One region of the Burkholderia sp. Ac-20353 genome, then DNA from elsewhere that is predicted to be linked to it. Evidence: riboswitches for the same ligand, from Rfam matches in the RefSeq annotation. Region 1 holds a riboswitch; the other holds the start of a gene.
The links. Region 1 has a riboswitch for cobalamin ahead of G3N94_RS38625 (TonB-dependent receptor). Riboswitches for the same ligand answer to the same signal wherever they lie in the genome.
Positions count from the first base shown of each region.

Region 2: linked by a shared signal. The riboswitch ahead of cobW (cobalamin biosynthesis protein CobW) and the one ahead of G3N94_RS38625 (TonB-dependent receptor) in region 1 are both predicted to bind cobalamin.

Region 1 covers NZ_JAAGPL010000304.1:518-6,647, reverse strand. Annotated here, with positions in the region: partial or broken gene G3N94_RS38630 (iron chelate uptake ABC transporter family permease subunit) at 1-334, opposite strand, end outside; gene G3N94_RS38625 (TonB-dependent receptor) at 353-2,296, opposite strand; cobalamin riboswitch at 2,362-2,616, opposite strand; gene G3N94_RS38620 (ATPase) at 2,782-3,132, shown strand; gene G3N94_RS38615 (cell division protein ZapA) at 3,129-3,443, shown strand; RNA gene ssrS (6S RNA) at 3,525-3,705, shown strand; gene G3N94_RS38605 (EVE domain-containing protein) at 3,784-4,245, shown strand; gene G3N94_RS38600 (SIMPL domain-containing protein) at 4,424-5,164, shown strand; gene lgt (prolipoprotein diacylglyceryl transferase) at 5,246-6,130, opposite strand, start outside.
Region 2 covers NZ_JAAGPL010000077.1:1,848-9,735, reverse strand. Annotated here, with positions in the region: gene G3N94_RS21645 (ATP-binding protein) at 1-1,017, opposite strand, end outside; gene cobN (cobaltochelatase subunit CobN) at 1,014-4,817, opposite strand; gene cobW (cobalamin biosynthesis protein CobW) at 4,824-5,903, opposite strand; cobalamin riboswitch at 6,217-6,483, opposite strand; gene G3N94_RS21630 (DUF3857 and transglutaminase domain-containing protein) at 6,741-7,888, shown strand, end outside.

The DNA of each region.
Region 1 (6,130 bases):
AGCCGGCCGCGCCGCCCGATACCCCGAGCACGTATGGCTCCGCGAGCGGATTGCGCAGCAGCACCTGCAGCAGCGCGCCTGCAAGCGCCAGCAGCGCGCCGCATGCGAAGCCCGCCAGCGCGCGCGGCAGGCGCAGCGTGCGGACGATATCGGCGAACAGCTGAGCGCCGCCCGCCACATCGCCGCCACCGTGCGGAACGAGCGACGCGAGTGCCTGCATCGGCGACATCGGCACGCTGCCGATCGTCAGCGACGCGACGAACAGCGCGGCGACCACGGCCGCGAGCGCGGCCCAGATCGTGGCGGCGCGCGACGCGCTCATGCGGCACACCATCCTGCGCGTGCCGGCCGCTTACTGCTGCTGCCAGCCGAGCGTGACATAGGCGCCGCGCCGCGGGGTGTTGTATGCGTAGGCAAGCTCGTAGTCCTTGTCGAAGAGGTTGTCGATGCGCGCGCTGACATACCACGCCTTCGTGATGTTGTAGCGCGCGGACAGGTTGACGAGCCCGTAGCCGCCGAGCCGTCCGCCGCCCGAATCGTCGCGCGCGCCACTGACGAGCCACTCGCCGCCGACGCGCACCGCGCCGAACGCACGGCTCGCCGTCGCCGACGCGAACCGCCGTGCGCGCCGGTCCAGGTCCTGATTCTGCGTTTCGTCGATCGGGTTCTGCAAGGTGGCGGCAACCCGCACGTCGGTCTTGCCGACATGCCCCTGCCACGACGCCTCGAGCCCCTGCACCTTCGCGCGGCCGACGTTCTGCGCGACATAGAAGAAGCTGTCCGCGGCGGGGCGATAGTCGATCAGGTTCGCATAACGTGTCTGGAACGCGGTGACGCGCACGACGCCCAACGCATCGGACGCATACTGCACCGCGGCCTCGACCGAATGGCTGCGCTCGGGCTGGATCGACGGATTGCCGGCGATCGGGTAATAGAGATCATTGAAGCTCGGCGCGCGGAATGCGCTCGAATAGCTCGCAGTGACTTTCCACCGATCGGTGACGTCAAGGCCGTAACCGAGATAGTACGAGTTCGCGCCGCCGAAATCCGAATACTGGTCGCGCCGCAGGTTCGCCTGGAACTGCTGGCGGCCGAATCGCGCCGTGTAGCCGAGCCAGCCGGAATTCACGTGACGCTGCGGCGCCGAATACACGTTCGACATGAACTGCTGGTCGAGCCGCTCGTAGCCGGCCTGGATCATCTGGTCGGGTGCGATCCGGAAATCGTTCTGCCACGTGTACTGCCGGTTGTCGCTGTTGAAGTGGTCGGTGTACACACCGTTCAGCTCCGACTGGCTGCGATCGTTGCCGGTGGCAACGCTGACATGCGTCGTCCACCAGTCGAGCAGCTTGCCGTTCGCGTACACGCGCGCCTGCTGTACGCGCGAATACAGGTTGTTCAGGTCGGTCGGCGCGCCGAACGCGTTGTCGTAGCTGTTGTTGCCGTTCGACTGGAAGTAGCTGACGCCCGCGTCCCAACGCGCATTGAAGCGATGCCGCAGCGATGCCGTGACGCTCTCGTTCAGATAGCCGTTCGCGTTCGGGTTCGCATTCGGCTGCTTCGCGGGATCGAGCGCGGAAAAACCGTTGTCCTTCTCGCGCGCGACCGACAGGCTGAAGGTCGTGTTGCCTTCGCTGTCGAGCCGGCCCGACACGCCCGCCTGCTGCGTCTGCGTGCCATAGCTGCCGAGGCCGACCGCGAAATTGAAACGCGGCGGATGATTGCCACCGTCCTTCGTGAACACCTGCACGACGCCGCCGATCGCGCCCGAGCCGTACAGCGACGACACGTTGCCGTTCACGATCTCGACGCGCTCGATCTGGTCGAGCGGCAACTGGCTCAGTTGCGCGGCGCCGAGGCTCGCCGAATCGACCCGCACGCCGTCGATCAGCACGAGCGACTGCGTCGATTGCGCGCCGCGCAGGAACAGCGTCGCGGTCGCGCCCGGGCCGCCGTTGCGCACGATCTGCGCACCCGGCGCGAACGCGAGCAGCGTCGGCAGATCGGCGCCCGGATGTGCAGCGATGTCCTGCGTGTCGAACACGGTCGTTTGCGGAATCGCGTCGGCGAGGGCTTGCGGCGCACGTTGCGCGGTGACGACGACCGGCACGAGCAGCGACGCTTCGGTGTTCTGTTCGGCGGGTGCGGCAGCGGGCACAACGGCGGACACAACAGCGGGCGAGGCGGCAGACGCAACAGCAGGCGCGGCGGGATCGGCAGCGGCCGTCTGCGCCGCAGCGGCGAGCGGCAACCCGCATAGCGCGCCGAGCGCGGTGCGGGCGATTGGGGTCAGCATCGAAGATAGTCCTGTGAACGGCTGCGCGCCCCGCTTCCCCGCAGGCCGCGCGTCATGAAGCCCGCGTACGGGCTCCCCGCCTCGGCCGGTATCCGGGCTGGCGGCACACCGGCTCGCCTTCCCGCGCGATTCACGCGCAGTGGCCTGCGCCCGCGTACGAACCGCACACATTGAGCGCACCCGAGCCGGCCTGCATCGTCCGATGCGGCCGCTTACCGTTGCGGGGGCAGCGCAGGTTGGCTGCTCCTGGCGGAGCCGGCGCCCTGCTTCCCGTTTAACCGCGCGTCGTACGCGCGAGCACCGAGGCGGCGCCAGTTTAGGAGCCGGCCGCGGGAGCGTCAAGAAAGCGGCCCGCACGCATGCGAAATCGCGTCCGTTTCGCCAATTCGCGGCAAGAAGCCGGGGTGTTACGACTGGAAACGTTACAGATGTCGGAATGCGCGCTATTCCGCGCTAAAATGCTGGGTCTTTAGAGGACGCAGCAGATGCTCAACGAACTCGAAACCCTATCTCAAAATATTGGCCGGCTGATTGCACTGAACCAGCGCTATCACTCGGAACGGCTCGTGCTCGAAGAGCAGGTCGCACAACTACGCGCCGAAGCGGACACGGTGCGCACCGAGCTCGCGCAGCTGCGCGAGGAACGCAATGCGCTCGCAGAGGAACGCGACACGCTGTCGGCGAAGATCGACGACGCGCAGGTGAAGCTGAACGCGATTCTCGAAAAACTGCCGCGCACGAAGAGCACGGCAGAAGCCGACAACCAGCTCGACCTGCTGGATGCGCAGGCGCGCACCGATAGCGACGACGCGGCCAGCCACGGAGAACACGCATGAGCACCAAGCAGATCGAAGTCTCGATTCTCGGTCAGGCCTATCGGCTCGCCTGTTCGGCCGAGACCGAAGCGGCGCTGCTCGAGGCCGTCGCGCGCGTCGACGCGGAAATGTCGAAGATCCGCTCGAACAGCTCGGTGCGCGGCACCGATCGCATCGCGGTGATGGCGGCGCTGTCGATCGCGTCGGAGTTGCTGCGGCTGCAGACGAGCGTGCGTCACGGTGAAGCATTTCCCGCGGAGGAAATCCGGCGTACAATGCGCCAGATGAACGAAAAGCTCGGTGCGGTGCTCGCACAGCACGAGACGCAGTAACCTCGAATCGATGCGTCGATTCCGCTTGATCTCCGCGGTCAACGGTGGTCAAATTGGACGCATAGATTCACAGTTCAGTCAGCTTCCCTGCCTGGTTCGCCAAGGTCATATATTCCTTGAACCAATGCCATGTGCACGGTTGCGGAAATTTGTAGCACGGGCGCGCGCGTCACTCTGTCTGATGTACCCGAAGTGCTGCTAACTGCGACCAATTCTGAACCCTGGTTCAGGATGCCGGCCTAGCGGCTAAGGCGGGGGCCTATCTAACGGCATCGGGCTCGTCCCGATGCCGTTTCCTTTTCCAGGGCCTGTTTGCCTCTTTCTGCATCGATCACGATCCATGCAATACTGGCTGATGAAGTCCGAACCGGACGAAGCGAGCATCGACGATCTCGCGAGCGCGCCGCAGCGCACGCTGCCCTGGACCGGCGTGCGCAACTATCAGGCGCGCAATTTCATGCGCGACACGATGAAGATCGGCGATGGCGTGCTGTTCTATCACTCGAGCTGCCCCGAGCCGGGCATCGCGGGTCTCGCCGAAGTGTCGTCGACGCCCTACCCCGATCCCACGCAGTTCGATCCGAAGAGCCCCTATTACGATCCGAAGTCGACGCAGGAAACGCCGCGCTGGCTGCTCGTCGATGTCCGCTTCGTGAAGAAGTCGCCGCTCGTTTCACTCGCGGCGCTGCGCGAACACGACGAACTCGCGGACATGCGCGTGCTTGCGAAAGGCAACCGGCTGTCGATCACGCCCGTCACGCGCGCCGAATGGCGCTTCATCACCGAACGGCTGATGGCGTAAGCGCGCGCGTGCAAAGGTCAAATTCGGTCAGCACGCACGCGCCGTCCGGAACTCGCCGGTCCATCGCCCGGACTAAGCAACCGCGACCGGCCGATCCGGCCGGCTGTCGTTCTTCCCTCGCGCGGTCCGCCCGCGTCGCGCACGCGTGATCCGCGTGCGCCCCATAAGGAGTCCAACAATGACGAAGAAATCCGCACTCGCGCTGTCGCTGATGCTTGCCACCGCCGTGCCCGCCGCGCTGGCCCTCGCGCCGGCAGCCGCACAGGCCCAGTCCGTCAACCCGCACTTCCCGCAGCCGTCGGGCGTGCTGTCGCTGTCGTCGCAGGCCAGCAGCGAAGTGCCGCAGGACGTGATCCACATCACGCTGTTCTATGAAGAGCAGGCGAAAGATCCGGGCAGCCTGACGTCCAAGCTGAACCAGCGCGCCGACGCCGCGCTCGCGCAGACGAAGAGCGTCGCCGGCGTAACCGCGCATACGGGCGCATTCTCCGTTTATCCGAGCACCGACCGCGACGGCAAGATCTCCGCATGGCGCGGCCGTACGGAAGTCGTGCTCGAGTCGCGCGACTTCGCTGCGGCATCGAAGCTCGCGGGCCAGTTGTCGAACCTGATGCAGGTGGCGAACGTCGAGTTCACGTTGTCGCCGGAAGCGCAGCGTGCGGCCGAGGAGAAGCTCACGACCGAAGCGATCAAGTCGTTCCGCACGCGCGCGGACGAAGCCGCGAAGGCATTCGGCTACAACGGCTATACGATTCGCGACGTGAATGTCGGCAGCGGCCGCAACGTGCAACCGTATCCGCGCGTGATGGCGATGGCCGCGCCTGCGATGGACAGCGCGAAGATGAGCGCGCCGATCGCAGTCGAAGGCGGCAAGGCGACCGTGTCGGTGACGGTCAACGGCTCGGTGCAGATGAAGTAACGCGCGACGTCTGCCCGCCAGATGCGAAAACGCCGGCCCTGGGCCGGCGTTTTTCGTTGCTGCGTCATTCAGTTGAACGCATCATGCGGTGGCCGCGGTCGCGCGGCGCCGATACGCCCAGATCATCATCGCGATGCCCGCGATGATCATCGGCAACGACAGCCACTGCCCCATCGACAGGCCGAGCGCGAGCAGCCCGAGGAAATCGTCCGGCTCGCGCGCGAACTCGACGGTGAAGCGTGCGAGGCCATAGCCGATCAGGAACAGCGCGGACACCGCGCCCATCGGACGCGACTTGCGCGCGAACAGGAACAGCGCGAAGAACAGCACGATGCCTTCGAGCGCGATCTCGTAGAGCTGCGACGGATGGCGCGGCAGCATCTGGTATTGCAGGAACACGTCGTTCAGGTGCCACTTCGCGGCGAGTTCCGGATGCGCGCCGAGCCACGCCGCATCGTCGCGCGATGCGCCCGGGAACAGCATCGCCCACGGCTCGTTCGGAGCGGTCACGCGCCCCCACAGTTCGCCGTTGATGAAGTTGCCGAGCCGGCCCGCCGCGAGACCCGTCGGCACCATCGGCGCGACGAAATCGGTGACCTGCAGCCAGTGACGCTTGCGCTGCCACGCAAACAGCATCATCGCGAGCGTCACGCCGAGGAAGCCGCCGTGAAACGACATCCCGCCTTCCCACACCTTGAAGATGTCGAGCGGATGCGAGAAGTAGAAGCTCGCCTTGTAGAACAGCACGTAGCCGAGCCGGCCGCCGAGCACGGTGCCAAGGACACCGTAGAACATCATGTCGTCGATGTCCTTTGCGGTCCAGCCCTGCGAAGCGACATGCGGCAGCTTCAGGCGGACCCGGCCGACGACGATCGCGGCGATGAAGCCGACGAGATACATGAGGCCGTACCAGCGCACGGCGAGCGGCCCGAGATGGATCGCGACAGGGTCGAAATTCGGGTGAAT
Region 2 (7,888 bases), on a different contig from region 1:
GTCGGATGAGCCGGACGCTGCCGCGCGTTCCTGACGCGCGTCGCCGCGCGAGTGCTCGTCGTGCGGGCGTTGCTGCTGCGCTGCCGTGGACGGCGCCGACGCCGGCGTCTGTGGCGCATGGCGCCGATGCAGCAGCACGGCTTCCGCGACGCGCTCGACGTGCTCGACCGTCACCGTAAGCGCGCCGTCAAGCGCAGCAAGCGCACGTGCGGCGCGCAGCATCACGAGGTCCGCGCGCAGCCCGTCGACGGCCGCGTCGATACACAGCGTGCTGACCTGCGCATGCACGGCATCATCGAACGTAAGCGCCGGAAGCCGGTCGCGCGCCGCGCGAATCCGCGCGACCAGTTCACGCTGCGCGGCGTCGTATCGCGTACGAAACGCGTCGGGCTCGAGGTCGAACGCGAGCCGCGCCTTCACGATCTGCTCGCGCTGCGCCGCGTCGTAACAATTCTCGAGCGCGACCATCAGCCCGAACCGGTCGAGCAGTTGCGGGCGCAGTTCGCCCTCTTCCGGATTCATCGTGCCGACCAGCACGAAGCGCGCATCGTGCGCGTGCGACACGCCATCGCGCTCGACAATGTTGATCCCGCTCGCGGCAACGTCGAGCAGCGTATCGACGAGCCCGTCCGCGAGCAGGTTCACCTCGTCGACGTACAGCACGCCGCGATGCGCGCGGGCCAGCAGCCCCGGCTGGAAGCGCACGCCGTGTTCCGCGAGCGCGTGTGCGAGATCGAGCGTGCCCGTCACCTGTTCGTCGCTCGCCGACAGCGGCAGCGTCACGAACTGCCCTTCCGGCAGCAGCTCTGCAAGCGCGCGCGCGGCGGTTGATTTCGCGGTGCCGCGCGGCCCGCTGACGAGCACGCCGCCGAGCGACGGATCGATCGCGGCGAGCAGCAGCGCCTGTTGCAGCGCTGTCTGCCCGACGATCGCGGCAAATGGAAAAACTGCGGGAAACACAGCGGGGAAAGCTGCGGGAGCTACCGCGCGGGCGCGGTGCGTCGTCGGATCGGTCATCGCCGTTCCCCTTCCTGAAGTTGTTCGCTCGCGAGCCACACGGATTCGATCCGCTCGCGATAGTCGCCCGGCTGTTGCCACAGCCCGCGCTGCATCGCCTCGACGAAACGTTCGCAGATGCCATGCAGCGCGCGCGGATTGTGCCGCTCGAGGAACGCGCGGGTGTCGTCGTCGAACAGGTACGCGTCGGCGACGAGCGCATATTGATGATCGGCAAGCACGCGCGCGGTCGCGTCGTAGCCGTACAGGTAGTCGACGGTCGCGGCCATTTCCGCGGCGCCCTTGTAGCCGTGTCGCTTCACGCCGTCGAGCCATTTCGGGTTGACGACGCGCGAACGGATCACGCGCGCGATTTCCTCGCGCAGCGTGCGCATCTTCGGTGCGGCCGGGTTCGCGTGGTCGCCGTGATACAGGCTCGGCTGCCGGCCCGACAGATGCCGCACCGCCGCCGTCATGCCGCCCTGGAACTGGTAGTAGTCGTTCGAATCGAGGATGTCGTGCTCGCGGCTGTCCTGGTTCTGCACGACGACGTCGATCGCCGCGAGCCGCTCGCCGAACACGTCCGGCGCCGCATCGCCCGCACTGTTCTGCGCGTACGCATAGCCACCCCACTGGCGGTACGCGTCGGCGAGATCCGCGTCGGTCTGCCAGCGGCGCTGGTCGATCAGGTCCTGCAGCCCCGCGCCATAGCTGCCGGGCCGCGCGCCGAACACGCGCCAGCCCGCGCGGCGCCGCGCTTCGTCGGGCGGCACGCCCTGCGCGACCCACGTCGCGCGCTCGCGTTCGATGCGCGCGCGGATCGGGTTCAGATGCTCGGGCTCGTCGAGCGCGGCGACGGCCTGCACGGCCGCATCGAACAGATGCATCAGGTTCGGGAACGCATCGCGGAAGAAGCCCGATACGCGAAGCGTCACGTCGATGCGCGGCCGGTCGAAGATCTCGATCGGCAGGATCTCGAAGTCGGTCACGCGATGGCTGCCGTGCGCCCATTTCGGCCGCACGCCGATCAGCGCGAACGCCTGCGCGATGTCGTCGCCGCCCGTGCGCATCGTCGCCGTGCCCCACACGGACAGGCCGATCGCGCGCGGATAGTCGCCGTGATCCTGCAGATGCCGCTCGATCAGTTGCTGCGCGGATTTCAGGCCGAGCGACCATGCGGCCTGCGTCGGCACCGCGCGCGTATCGACCGAGTAGAAATTGCGGCCCGTCGGCAGCACGTCCGGACGGCCGCGCGACGGCGACCCGCTCGGCCCCGGCGGCACGAAGCGGCCGTCGAGTCCGCGCAGCAGCTGGCGCAGCTCTTGGTCGCCGCACGCGTCGAGCGCAGGCATCAGCGTCGCGCGCACGCGTTCGATCACGGGCAGCGTGTGCGTCCACTCGCCCGGCGGCAGCTCACACGGTGCCCCCGGCACACTCACGCACAAACGGTCGAGCCACTGCTGCGCGAGCCGTTCGAGGCGCTCGCGCGTATCACCGGCGTGTCGCCACGGCGACTCGTCGAGGTCCGCCAGCAGCGCGGGCCGTGGCCCATTCCACGGCGCGGCCCAGTCGGCCGCGAGCGGATCGAAATCGTCGCCGAGCGCGAGATCGCGCGCGAGCGCGCCGATCAGCCCGGCGCGCGCCTGCTGCCCGTCGCCGATCGGAAAGCGTGCGAGCGCGAGCAGCGTGTCGCGCCGCTGGCGATCGACCGGCGACATCCCGAACACATGCAGCCCGTCGCGGATTTGCGCTTCCTTCAGCTCGCACAGCCACGCATCGACGCGCGTCAGCAGCGCATCTTCATCACTGGCATCGCGCGGCGGCGCGACACTCAGTTCGTCATGCAGACGATGCTCGGCGATCGTCGCGAGAATCGTCTTGCGCAACAGCTTCGCACGCCGGGCGTCGACCATCAGCGCTTCGTAGTATTCGTCGACCTGCCGCTCGAGGTCCTGCAACGGGCCATAGTTCTCCGCACGCGTGAGCGGCGGCATCAGGTGATCGATGATCACCGCCTGCGCGCGCCGCTTCGCCTGGCTGCCCTCGCCCGGATCGTTGACGATGAACGGATACAGGTGCGGCAGCGGCCCGAGCGTCAGGTCCGGCCAGCACGCGTCGGACAGCGCGACGCTCTTGCCCGGCAGCCATTCGAGGTTGCCGTGCTTGCCGAGATGAATCACCGCGTCGACGCGGAACGCATGACGCAGCCAGAAATAGAACGCGAGATACGCGTGCGGCGGCACGAGGTCCGCGTCGTGATAGCTCGCGTAGTCATTCTCGCCGCGCGAGCGCGACGGCTGGATCCCGACGAACACGTTGCCCGCGCGCCAGCCCGCGATCGTGAAGCGCCGCTGGCGCAGCGTCGGGTCGGCTTCGGGCGGCCCCCAGCGATCGTTCAGCGCGTCGCGCACGGCGGCCGGCAGGCGATCGAAATGCGTGAGGTAGTCGGCGAGCGCGAAGCTCTGGAACGCGGGCCGCAGCGCATGCATCGCCGGGTCGTTGGTCACGCCTTCGGTGAGCCGCGCGATCAGCGCGTCGCCGTCGGCAGGCAGATCCGCGACCCGGTAGCCCGCGTCGCGCAGCGTCGCGAGCACGCCGAGCGCCGACGCGGGCGTGTCGAGCCCGACGCCGTTGCCGATCCGGCCTTCGCTTTGCGGATAGTTCGCGAGGATCAGCGCGACGCGCTTGTCGGCATTGTCGAGCGTGCGCAGCCGGCACCAGCCGCGCGCGAGCGCCGCGACGAAGCCGATGCGTTCGGCGTCGGGCTGGTAGCGCACGACGTCGACCTCGGTGTGCGGGCAGCGGTACGCGAGCCCCTTGAAGCTGACCGCGCGCGTGACGATGCGCCCGTCGACCTCCGGCAAGGCGATGTGCATCGCGATGTCGCGCGCGTGCAGACCCTGGTTGTCGGCGAGCCACGCGTCGCGGTTGCCGCCGGACAGGATCACCTGCAGCACGGGCGCGTCGCCGGCGAGAATGTCGGGCTCGGGACCATCGATCGCGCCGGCCGCGAACGCGGTCGTGTTCAGCACCAGCGCGATGTCGTGCGTGTCGCACAGCTGCGCGATCACTTCGCGGCTCACCGCATCCTTCAGCGACGTCACCGCGATCGGCAGCGGATTCAGTCCTTCGCGGATCAGCGCATCGGCGAGCGCGTCGAACACCGCGGTGTTCGCGGCCTGCCAGTGCGCCTTGTAGAACAGGAGCGCGACGACCGGCGCACCGGGCGTCCAGCGCGGCAGCCAGTCGTCGATGCTGGCCGGATCGCGCGCCGGGTGGTACAGCGCGGCGGCCGGCAGCGGGCGCGGCGGCTCCGGTTCGTCGCCGAAGCCGAGCGTGTGGAACGCGATGCTGCGCAGCAGCGCTTCGGCGTTGTGCGCGCCGCCTTCGCGCAGATAGCGCCACCACATCCGGCACAGCTCGGGTGCGACGGTGCTCTTCGCGATCAGGTTCGGATCTTCCTGCAGGTCGCCTGAGAACATCGCGAGCTGCTGCCGGTGCCGCGACGCGACCGACATCGCCTGTTCGATCCCGTACGGCCAATACGCCTCGCCGCCGAGGTGGTCGATCACGACCGCCTTGGCGTGCCGCAGCACGTCGTCGACGTAGAAATCGACCGATGCCGGCTGGCGCAGGAACGTCACGTTCGCGAGCCGCACGCTCGGGAAACCTGCGGGCAGGCGCGGCACGACGCTCGCGAGCAGCGATAGCGTGGTATCCGCCGAGCTCAGGATCACGATCTCGGCGGGCCGCTGGTCGATCCGGACAACGCCCTGCGTATCGTCGACGAAGCCGCCCGGCGTGGTGCGCAGCAGATGCATCGTGGGTTACGCCTGCTGCAGTTCGGCCGCGAGCGCCGCGTCGAACGCGCACTGCAGCTCGGCCGCGTCGAGGTCCTCGCCGATCAGCACGAAGCGGCTCGTGCGCGCTTCGCCGTCCCGCCAGCGGCGGTCGAAGTAGCTGTCGAAGCGGCGGCCGACGCCCTGGATCACGAGCCGCATCGGCGCGTCCGGCAGCGCGGCGAAGCCCTTCGCGCGATAGATCGTGTGCGTCTCGACGACGCGCTTGAGCGCGGCGATCGTCGCTTCCCGCGAGCCCGCATCGCCGCTGACGACGACCGAGTCGAAGTCGTCGTGATGGTGATCGTGATCTTCGTCGTCGGCCGAGCCATGATGGTCGTGGCGCAGGTGAATGGTGTCCTCGGACGCCGATTCGAGCCCGAGCAGCATCGCGAGATCCAGCTCGCCGCGCGTCGCGCGCACGATCTTCACCTGCGGCGGGATTTCTTCGCGGATCGCCGTCTCGACCTGTGCGAGCTGTGCGTCGTCGACGAGATCGGCCTTGTTGACGATCACGAGATCGGCCGCCGACAGCTGGTCGGCGAACAGCTCGTGCAGCGGCGATTCGTGGTCGAGGTTCGGATCGGCGCGGCGCTGCGCATCGACCGCCTGCGGGTTCTCCGCGAACTGCCCGCTCGCGGTGGCCGGCCCGTCGACGACGGTCACGACCGCATCGACGGTGAAGCTGTTGCGGATCGTCGGCCAGTTGAACGCCTGCACGAGCGGCTTCGGCAGCGCGAGGCCGGACGTCTCGATCAGCACGTGGTCGATGTCCGCGCGGCGTTCGACGAGCGCCTCCATCACCGGATAGAACTCTTCCTGCACGGTGCAGCAGAGGCAGCCGTTCGCGAGTTCGTAGAGCTGGCCGGACGCCTCGTCCTGCGCGTCGTCGCAGCCGATGCCGCAGCCCTTGAGGATTTCGCCGTCGATGCCGAGCTCGCCGAACTCGTTGACGATCACCGCGATGCGGCGGCCGTGCGCGTGTTGCAGGATGTGGCGCATCAAGGTCGTCTTGCCGCTGCCGAGAAAGCCCGTGACGATGGTGACGGGCAGCTTGCGCATGGTCATGGAAGGTCCTGTGTCGAAAATGGGGAAATCAGAAGGCGATCAGCAGCGAACAGACGGGATGGCGACGATTATTCCGCGCAGCGCGGACGGACTGTCGTTGAACAGGCGGAGGAACGAGTCGAGCATGGTGCACCTTGCGAACGGTCGACATGAAAAATGCCAACACGGCCGGCACCGGATGCCCGGGCCCGCGCACGCCGCCGGATGCCTGACCGGCCTCGCACGAAGCGCACGGCGGATCGGAACACGGAAGACGCTCGGGCACCGGACGCACGGTGGCTGCGGCCGTGGACGATGCGCCGCATCCCCGCGGCGCTGAACCCCTCGTCTCGGCCGGTATCCGGGCTGACGAACACGCCGCTTCGCCTTCCCGGACGCACGAAGCATCCAGTGGCGGTCGTCCGCATGCGCAGCAGGCATGCGGCGAAGCGGCGTTGCATTGCGGCGGGCGCAATGCGTTCGCTTACCGTTGCGGGGGCAGCACAGGTTGGCGCGGCCGCGATGCAGCCAGGCTCCCTGTTTCCCGTTTGACTGCGCGCGCAGGAACGCGCGCGCGAGCACCGAAACGCGTGCGAGTGTAGGCGTCGCGGGCGGGAGCGTCAAGGCGGCGTCGGGGCCGGATGCGGAACGATCCGATAGCCCGAACCGTGACGGGACGGGTTCCGGAATTGACGCGCCTTCACCCTCTCGCCCGGGAAACCGCTACGACCGCCCCGCACCGGGGCATGGCCGGGTGAAGGCGCGCTGCAGATCAAATCATCAGACGATTGACGTGGCTGCGGGGATTTGGCTACCGTCTGTCTTGCATCGCCACACCACCATCGACGGGAATTCGACATGAACGTTTCACGCATTGCACGCTACGGCATCGCGGCTCTGCTGATGCTCCGGCTCTCGATTTCATTCGCGGCGGATTATCAGGTCGAACGACTCGACAATGTGATCAAGGTCGACGCATCCGGAAAGCGCGTCGTGAAGGTCGATCTGTCGATCAAGCTGCTGACGGATGCGGCGATCGCCCGCTTCGGCCAGTACGCGCTGTCATACAACGCGCAGTTCGAAAAGCTCGACATCGACGCGGCGCAGACGATGCACGCCGACGGCTCGACGGTTCCGGTCGATAGCGAGCGGGGCATCTTCGACCGCCCGGCGCCTGTCACGATCGCGGCGCCGCAATTCAGCGCCGGGCATTTGCGCATCGTCACGTTTCCCGCGCTCGCGAAAGGCGATTCGATCCGGCTGTCGTACACGCTGACCGACACCGACACGCTGTTTCCCGGCAAATTCAGCGTGCAGCTGTCGTTTCCGCCGATCGAGGACTATCGTTCAGCGAACGTCACGCTCGACACGCCGGACGACATGCCGGTCGCGATCGACGCGCGCGGCATGCGCCAGTCGGCCGATGCGTCCCGCGACGGACGCCGGATCCGTTCCTATCACTACGAAACCCCGCCGTCCGGCCCGCTCGACGAGCAAGCGAACACGGTCGCGTGGACGGATATCGGCCCCGTCTTCATCGCGAGCAACTTCTCCGGCTACGCGGAAATCGCCCACGCGTACCACGAGCGCGCGTTCGACAAGCAGCAACCGGACGACGCGATCCGCCAGCTTGCGGACCAGTTGACCAACGGGGTCCCCGACCGGCGCGAGCAGGCGACGCGGCTGTACGCATGGGTGGCGCGCAACATCCGCTATGTCGGCGTGTATTTCGGTGCGGGGCCGGTCGTCCCGCATCGCGCCGACGAGGTGCTCGCCAACCGCTACGGCGACTGCAAGGATCAGGTGACGCTGCTGTCCGCGCTGCTCGACGCAAAGGGCATCAGGAGCCACGCGGTGCTGGTCAATCTCGGCGATCGCTATCGCCTGCCCGCCGCACCCGATGTCCTGACGTTCAATCACGCGATCATATGGTTGCCGGAATTCGACGTGTTCGCCGATACGACGGTCGGCGTGCTGCCGTTCGGCGCACTGCAGTTCGAGTCGAG